2 regions of the Vibrio iocasae genome follow, and region 2 is predicted to be linked to the other one. Evidence: predicted binding sites of a transcription regulator. Region 2 holds the regulator's gene; the other holds the start of a gene.
What was found. The regulator PurR, encoded in region 2, represses purine synthesis genes. The targets are predictions, from matches to a motif close to TNANGNAAACGTTTNCNTNA.

Region 1: purM (phosphoribosylformylglycinamidine cyclo-ligase) is a predicted target of PurR. The motif match lies at 3,504-3,523, and genes of this name have one in related genera.

The regions. Positions count from the first base shown of each region.
Region 1 covers NZ_CP145311.1:2,781,095-2,788,716, forward strand. The annotation lists gene SNR28_RS22550 (DUF2066 domain-containing protein) at 1-969, opposite strand, end outside; gene SNR28_RS22555 (uracil-xanthine permease family protein) at 1,206-2,456, shown strand; gene upp (uracil phosphoribosyltransferase) at 2,758-3,384, opposite strand; gene purM (phosphoribosylformylglycinamidine cyclo-ligase) at 3,588-4,628, shown strand; gene purN (phosphoribosylglycinamide formyltransferase) at 4,650-5,288, shown strand; gene SNR28_RS22575 (hypothetical protein) at 5,296-6,732, opposite strand; gene SNR28_RS22580 (bifunctional metallophosphatase/5'-nucleotidase) at 6,748-7,622, opposite strand, start outside.
Region 2 covers NZ_CP145311.1:2,182,979-2,190,600, forward strand. The annotation lists gene elyC (envelope biogenesis factor ElyC) at 1-777, shown strand, start outside; gene torR (two-component system response regulator TorR) at 870-1,583, opposite strand; gene torD (molecular chaperone TorD) at 1,844-2,491, shown strand; gene purR (HTH-type transcriptional repressor PurR) at 2,698-3,702, shown strand; cyclic di-GMP riboswitch class I at 3,859-3,969, shown strand; gene SNR28_RS19655 (TfoX/Sxy family DNA transformation protein) at 4,086-4,673, shown strand; gene SNR28_RS19660 (TVP38/TMEM64 family protein) at 4,816-5,502, shown strand; gene SNR28_RS19665 (DUF2007 domain-containing protein) at 5,509-5,820, shown strand; gene SNR28_RS19670 (alpha/beta fold hydrolase) at 5,840-6,637, opposite strand; gene glgA (glycogen synthase GlgA) at 6,787-7,622, opposite strand, start outside.

The sequences.
Region 1 (7,622 bases), 600 kb from region 2:
ATGTTCAAACTCAGCCTCAGAGGAAAGCAGGTGAACGTTGAAGCTGATTTTATCACCCACAATAGTATGCACATCTACTGTAGCAACACTCTGTAACTGTTTTAGTTTCCGCTCTAGGTTGAAGAATGTGTCAGCCTCACGAATACCTGAAAATTCAACCGGAATCGACCCTGATGATTCACCAACATTTTTAATTGAGCTCTTCTGAGCAAAGTAATTCGCTACGTCATCAATAACCCTTTCCAGAGCTTCCGCTGATGGACCGCTTTCGTTTCCGCTTAAAGGCTGCAAAGAAATCGTAGTTAGCTTGTCTGGCTTAGAATCATAAAGTGTCCATCGGATATGATCCCGATTACCAAGATTCTGTACTCGCATCACCAATACTGCATCGACAGGATAACGTGCACTCGCGGTACTAAGTGGTTCCAGAAACCCACCCCAAATATCCGTTGGAGATATCGCTGTCACATCCTCAAAATCGCCAACAGGAACCAGAATAGGTAATCCTCGTAGCGCGGAGAAATAGCGAAGTTGGTTTACTAAAGGGCTACCAGAATGTTCCCAAAGGATGTCTCGACCGTAACGACCCTCTTCCACGACCCACACAGCGACATTGGCACGTTCATCTGACCAGTAAGGCAGTTGAGCCTGATTTAGCAGTGATTGCACCTGAGGTGGGTTGAAAACCATTTTAAGTGTTTGGTTTCCGGCAAGGTCGCCATAACCTATCTGGGATAAATAACTCGACGCATTTCTACTAATCGCCTTTTTAATCACTTCATGATTAATTGAGTTTTTATCTCCGGATGCTCTAATCACAACTTGCTGTAAACCTTCAGAGCGAGCTTTTCTCTCTGGGTCATCATTTTCTGTATCCAGTAGTACTTCGGCACTAAAAACATCGACTTTCGTCAATGCATGAGCAGGAAACACCAAAACAGCCAGCATCAATAAAGTGAAAAAGCGCATATTGCCTCTAAGCGAATAATAAAGTTGATACGATGATAAGCAACTCTCGATTAGTGAGCAAGGCAATACCCATAGTATTGGTCAGATTTTGATTTGAGCTTGATCGGATAAATCATTTAACTTAGTTATATTTTTTTTACTTCCATCACAATTTTTTTGATCTAGACACTAAAGCAAACGTTTGCGAGGTGATAGAATCCCGCGAATTTTGTTTTACTGCTAACGGGATGATGATAATGACCAACATAATTCAAGGTGCTCAGATGCTGTTTGTCGCATTTGGTGCTCTGGTTCTGGTTCCACTACTGACGGGGCTCGATCCTAACGTCGCTCTATTTGGCGCTGGTGTGGGAACCCTTTTATTTCAATTTATTACCCGCCGTTCTGTTCCTATCTTCCTCGCTTCTTCTTTCGCATTTATTGCTCCAATCATGTATGGCGTACAAACCTGGGGAATTGGCGGTACAATGGGTGGCCTTATGGCAGCGGGTGCTGTTTACGTGGCTCTTGGTGCTGTCATCAAAGCAAAAGGTGTTGCGATTATTCATAAGTTGCTTCCACCTGTTGTCGTAGGCCCAGTAATCATCGTAATCGGTCTTGGCCTGGCACCTGTTGCTGTAAATATGGCTTTAGGTAAAACTGGCGATGGTGCGGTACAGCTTATTGATGGCGACCTGGCACTATGGATTTCATGTGCATCTCTATTAACAACGATTGCTATCAGCGTATTTGCGAAAGGCTTCCTGAAGCTACTTCCTATCGTTGGCGGTATCGCTGTTGGTTATACCATGAGCCTTTTCATGGGCATTGTTGACTTTACTCCGGTCGCTCAGGCTTCATGGCTGGCAATGCCAAACTTCACCATGCCTGAGTTCAATATCAACGCTATTCTGTTCATGATTCCTGTAGCGATTGCTCCAGCCGTAGAACACGTTGGCGATATGCTGGCTATCTCTCAGGTTACCGGTAAAGACTATCTGAAAAAACCTGGACTGCACCGCACTATTACTGGTGACGGGGTAGCAACAATGGCCGCTTCTTTGGTAGGTGCTCCACCAAACACAACTTATAGTGAAGTAACAGGTGCAGTAATGCTAACTAAGGCATTTAACCCTGTCATCATGACCTGGGCTGCAGTAACCGCTATTGTTCTGGCTCTTGTGGCTAAACTAGGTGCGATTCTACAAACTATCCCTGTTCCTGTGATGGGCGGCATCATGATTCTTCTGTTCGGCTCTATTGCGACAGTGGGTCTTAACACGCTAATCAAGAACAATGTTGACCTACACAAAGCACGCAACCTTGCAATTGTAGCAGTAACACTTGTGTTTGGTATTGGCGGTATGGCTTTCGGTATTGGCGAATTCAGCCTTCAGGGTGTGAGCCTTTGCGGTATCGTTGCTATCGTTCTTAACCTTATCCTTCCTCACGACCTTGGCGAATCTCACGTAGTAGATAACGCACAAATGGAAGAAGATAACGCATAAAACATGCTTAAATAAAAAGAGGGCTTGTTCAAATGAACAAGCCCTCTTTTTTTACTCTGTAATGCCTACCCAACAACATTAATGTTTAAAATAAACAACCGTCTATACGCTACATAAAGTTAGGTATGCATTCCAACGCAGAGCATTGGAACGAGGAAATTTATCGATCGATAAATACGCAATAATTGAAATTTACTAAGTCAGTTTGCGTTAGTTCAAGGATAAGGCGCGGAGTTTACGATAGTAAATGAGCACCTTAGACGCAGAAATCACACAAACTGAAGACGTAAATTTCAATTATTTATTTGGTGCCAAAAATCTTATCACCCGCATCCCCTAGACCAGGTACGATGTAACCCTTGTCGTTCAGCCTCTCATCAATTGCTGCTGTGTATAGCTCTACATCTGGGTGTGCTTTTTCTAGCGCTTCAATACCTTCTGGAGCAGATACAAGTACAAGTACTTTAATGTGCTGACAGCCTTTCTCTTTCAATAGGTCGATTGTTGCGATCATTGAGCCACCTGTTGCCAACATTGGGTCAACAACCAGAGCAATACGCTCATCGATGTTTGATGCTAGCTTATTGAAGTATGGTACTGGCTCTAGTGTTTCTTCATCACGGTATACACCAACAACACTGATACGCGCACTTGGGATGTGCTCAAGTACACCATCCATCATACCCAGGCCTGCACGTAGAATTGGCACTACGGTTACTTTTTTACCTTTAATTTGATCCACTTCAACAGGACCATTCCAGCCAGTGATAGTTACTTTTTCTGTTTCGAAATCTGATGTCGCTTCGTAAGTCAAAAGGCTACCCACTTCTGTCGCTAACTCACGAAAACGCTTAGTACTAATGTCTCCTTCACGCATTAGACCAACTTTGTGTTTAACTAGCGGGTGCATCACTTCAACAACTTTCATTTTTCTCTCCGGCGAATTGAATTTAAACCGCGTAATTATAACCCCAAGCAATATAAAGATGCGAGTTTCGCAAACGATTAATTCGTTTGCCCGCCTGTAAATTAACCAAAACAATTTTCTTACGCAAACGTTTTCCTTTTTATTCTATCTCGGTTAGAATTGCGCCGATTTTCAAATCCAAACTTTTATGACGAGGACTTCCCGTGAGTGGTAATAACACTTCTCTTAGCTATAAAGACGCTGGCGTAGACATTGATGCAGGTAACGCTCTGGTAGACAGAATTAAAGGTGTTGTGAAGCGCACTCGCCGTCCTGAAGTAATGGGCGGCATTGGCGGCTTTGGTGCACTTTGTGAACTTCCTACTAAGTACAAAGAGCCATTACTGGTTTCTGGTACTGACGGTGTAGGTACAAAGCTTCGCCTTGCTTTGGATATGAAAAAGCACGACACAATCGGTATCGATCTGGTTGCAATGTGTGTGAACGATTTGATTGTTCAAGGTGCTGAACCACTGTTCTTCCTTGACTACTATGCAACAGGCAAACTGGATGTAGACACTGCAGCAGATGTTGTCTCTGGTATCGGTGAAGGTTGTGTACAGGCTGGATGTGCGCTTATCGGTGGTGAAACTGCTGAAATGCCGGGCATGTACGAAGGTGAAGACTACGATGTTGCTGGCTTCTGCGTAGGTGTTGTTGAGAAATCTGAAGTGATTGACGGCACCAAAGTAACTGCTGGTGATGCACTTATTGCGGTTGGTTCTAGCGGCCCGCACTCAAATGGCTACTCACTGGTTCGCAAAATCATTGAAGTATCTGGCGCAGACCTGACTGAAGAGCTTAACGGCAGAACTATCGGCGAACAGCTTCTTGAGCCTACTAAGATTTACATTAAGTCTGCACTAAAAATGATTGCAGAACATGATATTCACGCGATTTCTCACATCACTGGTGGCGGTTTCTGGGAAAACATCCCACGTGTACTACCTGAAGGCACTAAAGCTGTCGTTGATGGCAAGAGTTGGGAATGGCCAGCGATCTTCAATTGGTTACAAGAAAAAGGTAATGTAGAGACATTTGAGATGTACCGTACCTTTAACTGTGGTGTAGGTCTGGTTATCGCTCTACCTAAAGATCAAGCTGAAGCAGCGGTTGAATTACTGAAAGCTGAAGGTGAAAATGCCTGGGTTATTGGTGAAATCGCAGAAGCTAAAGATGGCGAAGAGCAGGTAGAGATTCTTTAATCTAAAGAGACCCTGTAATCTATGAAGAATATCGTTGTTCTTATCTCCGGAAATGGAAGCAATCTGCAAGCTATTATGGATGCCTGCGGAAGTTTAATTAAAAACGGAAAAGTATCAGCCGTGTTTTCCAACAAAGCTGATGCATACGGACTAGAAAGAGCAAGATTAGCAGGTATCGATGCTGTTTCTCTGGATCCGAAAAGCTACGAATCCAGAGAAGCATTCGATCTGGCCTTGCAGAGTGAAATCGACTCATACAAGCCGGATCTTGTCGTGCTTGCTGGGTACATGCGGATACTGAGCGGTGATTTTGTCAATCATTACCTTGGCCGCATGCTGAACATTCACCCTTCCCTATTACCAAAATACTCTGGCCTCAACACGCACCAAAGGGCGATTGACGCAGGTGATGAAGTACATGGTACTTCGGTACACTTTGTTACCGAGGAGTTGGATGGTGGACCTGTTGTCCTCCAGGCAGAAGTGCCTATTTATGAAGATGATGATGCGGAATCGCTAACAAACCGAGTTCAATCTCAGGAATATCGAATCTACCCACTAACCATCAATTGGTTTTTGCAGAAACGCCTTGAGATGAAAAATGGTAAAGCATATCTGGATAGTCTGGAGTTAGGGGAACAAGGTTACGCCTCTGAATGAGGCGCTGCTAATGACTCTGTAACTGAGCCTGATTGATATAGTCAATCAGGCTTTTTATTTTTCCGGGGCTAAGTTCCTTCGGTAGCTCTATTCGTGGTATGTCCGCAAAGACCATATTGTAGAGATATCGATATATGTTCTGCCACATGTGAACTCTCGAGATGCTAAGCCGCTCTGCATATCCCTGAGGCAACCAAAAGCCATATTGTTCCCAAAACGCCGATACCATGCCTGGATGAGAGTTAGAAAATTGCGCTACTGGATTTGGAGCATCCGAATCTGTTTCTGTCAGATACCCTATTCCAACATCCCACTTTCCAGACTCACTTTCAAACTCTAGCCGCTGCCACCTTTCACTCCACCAGCTAATAACTTTCTCTGACTTCTTGCTTTGATGCTGAACCCTATCTGCATTGGAGCGTTTTGTAGTATGTAAATAGTATAAGTCTGTTTTCCCTGCTTTTACTTCTTCAGAAAACGCAGTAATCGTTGCCCCCCTTAACAAACTCTCATGTTCCAGGAACATATGACTAGGCGGACGATATAAAAGACTAGTATGTAGATTTTGCATATGGGAATGGGCGGCATAAACCGGCCTGAGTAACAGAGCATCGCGCAATTTAGAATGCAGAGATGAACAGTAAGCAAGTTGATCAAATTGGCTACGATTTAATATCTTGTCATAGGTAAATTTTGCTTTTTGCAGGACATCACTTGTTTGCTCATAACCAACTTCTCTCTGTGGCATTTGATACAGGCTCTGTTTCTCCACTTCCGTTGCCAGTTTTGAGGTATCAAACAGTGCATTGTCACTGATTAATATGACGTAGCCCGTTGTCGTATCTGCTGTAATCAGAGTCCATGCATGAGCAGACTGATGCTTACGGTCTAAGTGACGATAACCTGAACGACAACTCTGCACGTAGCTTCTGGTCTCTATTGAAGTAAATTGTTGTCCGGCTTCCCAGTACCAACTCACGCAGTCCAATATCTGGCTCAACTGACTGACGAGCTGACCAAAGCGTTTATTCTCCAGGTTACAGTACTCTTGGAGTTGTTGAGGCATCACACCTTCCACCAGAGCATCCATAAGTGGTTGAAGGTTTTGCGATAATCGATTCGCATTAGGTAAGGTTGCGCTTAGTTTGCAAGTTTTGCATTTAATTCGCTGGCTGCCACCTGAGGTCTTTCCGTTTAACATCCAATACGGGCTCTGGCAATGACAGGCAGGCATTTTTAAGGCTGAAGACTTTTCCAAGTAAATCTGCTCTGAAAGAGCAAGAATAGGTGTGTTAAATAACACGGGAGGATAGGCACCGCATAAAGGGCAGTGCCATGAATCATAGCCTAGCCTGTCCGAGCGTGAATACAAGCTGAGCTCAGGCTTGCCACAGTTTGGGCAGCCATAAGATTTACAGCAGTTGTACTCAGCACGAAAAGGCATAGGCTACATATTCTTTTAGTTGCTCCGGCTTACATCGACCTGACGGCCAAGTGCCGGAATGGATACTTGATTCTGAGCTTTAAACTGATTGATTAATGTCTGGGTGATAGAGTCTCGCTGATACAGTTGCTTACCACTTTCAAATACATGGTAGCCATCACCACCACTTGCTGCGTATGAATAAGTAGCTACGCGATATTTCTCATCATCAGTCAGTGTTTTGCCATTAACTTTCACACTGATAAGACGCTCACCTTCTGGTTCACGGCTATCATATTTCGATTCAATCCCCGAGAACTGTGCCAGTCCATAAGGAAGTGTGTAACTGTATTCCAGTAACTCTTTCACTTGCTTACCCGTAAGCTCTACCACGGTAAGTTTATCTGTGAACGGGAACAGGTCCATCACATTCTCTTTAGTAACGGGACCAGGGTTCAGGTCAACACGAATACTACCAGAACTGATCATACCGATATCTGCATCCCCGGCATCTCTCATCATATCTGCGACAAGGTTCCCGATATCTGACTCTCTGTAGTAACGACGTTTAGAAGCCTTATCTAACGTTGCAATCTTAGTCGTTAGGTCAGGATGACTAGAACGCGCATCCTCGATCAACTGACTTGTCTTCTTGTCTCGGGCTAACTTGTCAGACTCAACAGGAATAAGTTTACCATCCAATAACTTAACATTATGTTTTTCAGTATCGACTGCAAACTTGGTGTAACCCAAATACTTCCCCTGACCGAAGGTCAAACCGATAACCGTCCCGGTATCAGGGTGAACGACCGGTTTCCAGAGGCCATGATCTGAGTGACCGCCAAAAATCACGTCTGCACCCTTTAGCTTACCAGCCATGGCATAGTCTTCATCAAAGCCACGCTGAACTT
Region 2 (7,622 bases):
TCTCTTGCGATGCCCCTACCCGCCTTGCTAATTATCGGATTTGTTGGCCTTGCACTGATTATGTTTTCGACCCGCCACCGTTTCGGGGTGTTGTTTGTATTTTTATCTTTAACCGGTATTTTTCTAGTCTCTTTCCAGCCTGTTTCAACCCAGCTACTGCTGCCCATGGAAAGAGAGTACATAGGTTATCTTCCACAAGAAAAGTCGGTGGATTACGTTATGGTACTCGGCAGCGGACACGTTGTTGATCATGAAATACCACCAACCTCAGAGCTCAGCCGTACTGCTCTGATGCGCCTGACCGAAGGGATTCGTATTCAAAGAATGTATCCCGGAGCTAAGCTAATTCTCTCTGGTTATGCGGCCGGAGCAGAAATGAGCCATGCGAAAATGCTGGCAAGAGTGGCGCTTGCACTGGGTGTTTCTAAAACCGATATCGTGTTGCTGGAAACCGCGAAAGATACCTGGGAAGAAGCAAGACAAGCCGCCGCCTTCGTCAAGCAAAACAATTTGGTCGTAGTGACCTCTGCTAGCCATATGACTCGTGCATTATCAGAGTTTCACGCTGCTGGCTTGAATCCAATACCTGCACCGACCAACTATCTCGCTCAAAAGGAAATCAAGCAAGCCTGGACAAAATACACACCTAGCGCCAGATACCTTGAGCAGAGCGAAAGATACTGGCATGAAAAACTCGGATTAATCTGGCAGGATATTCGCGATAACCTAATCTCCACTGAAGAGCTAGAATTACAAAGTTTTGGAAAAACCGAGTAAATCGCAAGTGTATACAAACTAATAAGGCCGGCATAATTAGCCGGCCTTATTATTTTGAATGATTTTCTATTTTGAACTGCTTTCCGAAAATATTAGTCACCTGCGAACATATAGCCTTCACCATGCACAGTGACAAATATTTGAGGGTTCTTTGGATCATATTCCATTTTCGCTCGCATACGTCGAATAAGAACATCAATTGTTCGGTCGTTTGGAGCGTCAACTCTGTGACTTATCATGTTGATGATTCTTTCACGACTTAATACTGTATTCGGATAAGAAGAAAGAGCCACAAGCAGCTCATATTCGGCTTTCGTCAATTTAACCGGCTCACCATCACGAGTTAGTGCTCTTCTCTGAATATCAAACGTCCAGTCACCGAAATAGATAACATTTCCATCATCTTCATCAGAATCGTTATTTCCACCGCCTGTACGTACAAGAGAAATACGCCACAATAAGTTTTTGACACGAACCAGCAATTCTCTGAGTTCAAATGGTTTTGTAACGTAATCATCCGCCCCCATTTCCAGACCAACAATTTTATCTATGCTGTCTGTTCTGCCTGTGACTAAAATAATTCCGATATCTGATTGGCTGCGTAGTTCACGAGTTAACATCAAGCCGTCTTCACCTGGTAAATTAATGTCTAACATCACCAGATCAATATTCTCTTCAGCTAGAATCTCTCTCATCTGCTCGCCACTCTCCGCTTCGCTTACTGAATATCCTTCACTCTGAAAATACCCAACCAGCTTGCTTCGTGTAACAACATCATCTTCAACTACTAATACGTGACTACTCATGTCTACCACTTCACTCTGCCGAAAATTTCGATCAACAATTTTATCAATATGCCGACCGTATTTTATTCATAACTTTTCATAATTCTAGCGAATAATAGGAATTCTGCCCAAAAGTTCGGAATTTATTGACCCAACGCAACTCTCTGACTTGCGGTTAATTTTCCTTAATAAACTGTCATTTTTTTTCATTTCAATAGTTAGTTTTATTAATATTTTTTGTTTACACTTATAGGAAATAACTATGTCTCAGGAACCCTGCAATGGAAGAAACAAAAGCATTTAACGAAAAGCGCGCTGAAATTTACTGGTGGCTTTCAAGCCTGTTCGCTAAAGAGCTGACAGAACAAGAACTCGAAGCTTACCAATCTACCGAAATCCGATCTTTTCTGACCGGGCTAGGTGAAAACGAAGCACTTAAAGAATCGATTGATAAAGTTGTCGATGCTTTAAACCGACTACAAACACGTGAAGATGCCCAGCTAGAATTGGCTGCGGATTTCTGCGAGCTGTTTTTAACATCAGATAAAAATGCCGCACTGCCCTATGCTTCTATGTATATTGGAGAGTCAGGATTACTTAATGATAAACCGGCTCAGGAAATGGCTGCTCTGATGGAAGAAAAAGGCATCGCCATCAAAGAAGGCTTGAATGAACCAGCCGATCATATAGCGCTAGAGCTGGATTTCCTGGGCAACATGATTATTCGCTCTAACGAGTTAGAAAAACTTGAGCATATTGAAGAGGCCTTATTGGACCAGAAAGCATTTATCGAAAAATATATGCTAAGTTGGTTCCCTCAATTTAAAGATAAGTGCGTTCAACATGATGATTTCGGTTTCTATGCAGGTATCGCGGCTCTTCTTGTAGACTTCTGTCAGCTAGATTGCTCTTACCTTGCTGGTGAGTAAATAATAATATTTGTGACAACGCCCTATATAAGGGCGTTGTTTCTGTTTGCATTTACGTCTAAAATCAGGCCGCAATCGATAAAATTATGAATATTTCTGTAAACCGCTTTTTCAAGCGGTTTTTTGTGTTTTATCACAAACAGAGAAACTGCTGATAAACTTATTTATAGTAGAAGAAAAAACAGCAGTTCAGATAGGACAAATATATGGCCACTATTAAAGATGTCGCACGCTTAGCCGGTGTTTCAACCACAACAGTATCTCATGTTATTAATAAGACTCGCTTTGTTGCTGAAGCTACTCAAGAAAGAGTAATGGAGGCGGTAAAAGAGTTAAATTACGCCCCAAGTGCTGTGGCCCGAAGTCTGAAATGCAATACAACCCGAACAGTAGGTATGTTGGTGACACAGTCAACAAACCCGTTTCTGGCAGAAGTCATCGACGGCTTCGAGAGTTACTGTTACAGGCAGGGTTACACACTCATCCTGTGTAACACAGGCGGTATCTATGAAAAGCAACGAGACTACGTTCGATTCCTTGCAGAAAAGCGTGTAGACGGCATCTTTGTACTTTGCTCTGATTTGACAACTGAGCTACAGGAAATGCTGGAGAGCCATACTGACATCCCTAAAGTGATCATGGACTGGGGTGATTGGGAAAATCAGTCAGATAAAATCATTGATAACTCTGAAGAAGGTGGGTATCTGGCGACCAAATACTTACTTGAACGTGGGCACGAAAAAATCTTCTGCCTGTCAGGACACCTGGACAAAACACTTTGTATTGAACGTATCGAAGGCTACAAACGCGCACTACAAGAGTTCGATATCGAGTTCAATCAAGAGAATATTCTTGAAGGTAACTTTGAGTGTGACATGGCCGTTGAAGCTGCGGATAGAATTCTTGAGCTCGATGAAAAACCAACAGCTGTATTCTGCTTCAATGACATCATGGCTCTAGGCCTGATGAGCCGTCTACAGGAGAAAGGAATGCGAATCCCTGAAGACATCTCTGTTATTGGATATGACAATATTGACCTAGCAGCTTATTTCTCGCCACCATTGACCACTGTTCACCAGCCAAAACGACGTGTTGGTAAAACAGCGTTCGAAATTCTGCTGGAAAGAATCAAAAACAAAGAGCACGAACGTCGCGTTTTTGAGATGCACCCGGAAATCATCTCACGTAAGAGCGTTAAAGAGCTAAACTAGTCTGATAAACTATTAAAGCTTGCGGCTACTAACTACTATTGAGTGGTTAGTAGTACACAATCATTTGTATATCATACGGCATAAGATTTGGAACCAATATCACACCGGATAATTTAATCCGTGATCTTTATCCAAATCACGCCTATATTTATAACGTCACGACCAGGGCAAACCATTCGAAAGAATGGGACGCAAAGCCACCGGCCTTAATCTGAAGAGGTATCGTATTGATATTTCTATACTCAGAATGGCAGCGGGGCTGCCGAAGGCAAATTAGCAACGTAGAGCAGATACTTTACGAGTTTCTGACAACAGATCACACAGATTTGCTAATTTCTCGGTATCAAATTGGTTGAAGCAATTTTTAACCCGAGACAGACGCAATGGATAAACCAGTACTAAAAGACTCATTGAAACTTTTCGAGCAATTTGGCCAAGTCAAATCTCGGTCTATGTTCGGTGGGTTTGGCATTTTCGTAGACGAAGCAATGTTTGCTCTCGTCGTTAATGACTCTCTTCATATTCGTTCTAGCGACTCCACTATCGAAGAGTTTAAATCATCCGGTTATGAACCTTACGTTTATAAAAAACGTGGGTTCCCTGTGGTTACCAAGTACTTCGCACTACCTGACAACATTTGGGAAAACACGGACGATATTCTTACTCTCGCAAAACACGCTCTAGAGCTAGCTAAAGAAGAAAAAGCGGTTCAGGCAGAAGAGAAACCGACTCGCCTTAAAGATCTACCTAACCTTAGGCTTGGTACAGAACGCATGCTTAAGAAAGCAGGTATCGCTTCTGTTTCAGACCTGAAGCAAGCAGGTTCTGTAGGCGCTTACAAAGCGATTAAAGAGACCAACTCCGGAGTTAGCCTGGAACTGCTGTGGGCTCTCGAAGGCGCACTAAACGGCACTCACTGGTCGGTGATATCGAAGGAACGACGCGAAGAGTTAATAAAACGACTCGACTAAGCTTTATCAAGATATTTCAATTAAAAACCGCTTTGAATCTCATAGCGGTTTTTTTGTATTTAAAATTCTTTGTGAAGTGTGAAATTATTTTCTTACTGAGCCTGTCTTATACTGTAACTACATGACTATCGGATATTTTAATATGAACAAAAAGCTGATTATCGGAATTCTGCTTGTTGCTACTATCGTGATTCTTGCGACGCAATTTGGACAGTATCTGACATTAGAAAATGCGAAAGCACAACAAGCTGCGTTAACCAGCACAATTAACGATAACAAACTGGTTTCTGCTCTAATCTACTTCTTTGCCTATGTGCTCATTACAGCTTTCTCCATTCCGGGAGCTGCTGTGGTTACCTTACTTGGTGCTGCCCTATTTGGTTTTTCTCTAAGTCTCTTGTTAGTTTCATTTGCTAGCTCGATAGGCGCGACGCTGGCATTCCTAAGTAGCCGTTACCTTTTACGTGACTGGGTACAAAGTAAATTTGGTTCAAAACTCAATGCGATTAACCAGGGCGTTGAAAAGGATGGTGCGTTTTACCTTTTCTCATTGAGATTAATCCCTGTGTTTCCGTTTTTCCTTATAAACTTACTTATGGGTCTGACACCAATATCAACTCTGAGATTCTATCTGGTAAGTCAGCTAGGCATGCTTCCAGGAACCATGGTTTACCTGAACGCAGGTACGCAATTAGCAACAATTGATAGCCTGTCGGGTATCGTGTCGCCTAATGTTCTGCTCTCATTTGCTCTATTAGGTTTGTTCCCTATTATCGCGAAGTGGGTAATGGGAAAAATAAAACCAGCCAAACAACCACAAAACAGTTAGTGGCCGATGAAAATATATAGCGCTAAGAACCCTACAGAAGCTCACATTGTCAGTGAGCTTCTGAAAAGTGAAAACATACCTGCTGAAGTACGCGGAGAAGGCATATTTGGGTTAAAAGGAGAGCTGCCTTTAACCGATGACACTGACCCCTACGTTTGGATTTCCGATACTTCACAAGCAGATGAAGCACATGAAATTGTTAACTCTTTTAAGCAACAATCTTTGAATACAGATACAGAATGGAGCTGCCAACAATGTGGCGAAAAGAATGAAGGACAGTTTGGAGCTTGTTGGCAATGTGGCCAGGAAGCCCCTTAACTCATTAAACACGTCATAGTTAGTGACTAACTGCTTTAATAAACTCTATAGACTTTTGATTAAACTCATCTGGGCGCTCAACGTTACATACATGTCCGCAGTCTGGGATCTCACATAGATAGCTTTGACGATGTGCCTTAATCATCTCTTTGACCGGCTGAATAAACATATAATCCTTTTCACCCATCAGATAGAGGGTTGGAATAGGAAGCTCTCTGTCTTTAAAGTAGCGCATCAGAGGATTCACATCTGCGGCCATCACAAACCAGCGTTTAAACTCTTTCTGGCAAAGCTTCTTAGCTTCTCTGACAAACAGGTGCCGCGATTCCCTTTGGCTCCGCTGTGGCATTACAATGTATGCAAAAAGTTTATACAGCCACATGTAAGGCACTATATGCTTACTAAAGTGCCCTAGCTTAACCAGAACCTGAGAACGTGCGTTTAAGCGCGTTACAGCCCCACCAAGGACCATCGAGCTTACTCTGTCGGTCGACAGTTCCGCAATATTTCTAACAATAATGGTTCCCAGAGACATTCCCACAAAATGGGCAGATTGAATTTTCAGATGATCAAGCACCTTAAGGACATCAACTGTTACTTCTTTAAAAGTGTATCTGCTAGAGATGATATCTTTTATAAATTCTGAGGAGCGGCCATGTCCACGCAAATCAACTAGCAGTAGATTAAAGTGTTCTTTGTAGGCTTTTATCTGTTTAAACCAGATCGAGGAACTACCACCAGCGCCATGCACAAAAACGACCCACTCCTTGCTGGTGGGATGAATATACGTTTTGTGAAAAAGCAAAGTCTCTGACATGTTCTCTTTTACTGTAATGTTTTTTTATCCACAGGGGCTGTGAGCTTACCACAACTATAGCTGGTATACGGCATTCTATATAATAAATACTACAAAGATTAGCGTACGGTTCAATAATTTAATGCATTCAACTTGGTACATTTTCGATATCAAGTTTGCGTAGTTCGGTACATTTCGACATATTTTTCAGCAGAGCACTTCCAGCTAAAGTCTTGTTCCATAGCACGTTTTTGCACTCTGAGCATCTCATCCCTACTCTGGTAATAGTAAATAACAGCCCGTTGCAGTTTCATCAGTAAATCTTTTGCGATTGGGTAGTGAAAGCTAAATCCGGTCGCTCGATCCGGGTGGACATCGATATCGATAACCGTATCTTTTAAACCGCCCACCTCTCTGACAATAGGTAAGGTGCCATAAGCCATACTATATATTTGACTGAGCCCACAAGCTTCGTATTCTGACGGCATCAGGAAGAAGTCAGAGCCAGCCTCAACAATATGGGCTAACCGATTACTATAAGCCTCAACAAAACAGAACTTTTCATTGTGATGACGCTCTACGTCTCTCAGGCTCTGCGCAATGTTGGAATCTCCGGTACCCAGTATGATAAGGCGCACATCGTTGGCAAGAAAATGCTCGAGTATCGGTAGGATATAGCCAAAGCCTTTTTGATGGCTAAGTCGACAAACCATACCAAAGACAGGACCATCATTCTCTTTCAATCCCGCTTCTTCTAACAGTAACTTGCGAGCAGCATGCTTACCTTTTTGCATGCTATCGGTATCATTTGAATAAGTTAAAGGCAGATAGCTATCTGTTCTTGGGTTCCATTCACTGTAATCACATCCATTTAGTATGCCTGAAAGATCGTCGGCCCTTTTGTTGAACTCCTCTGCCAATCCATGGGAACCTAAATGTGTCCTGAGCTCCAAAGCATAGTTCGGACTAACCGCATTGATTTTGTCAGCGTAAACAAGTCCGGCTT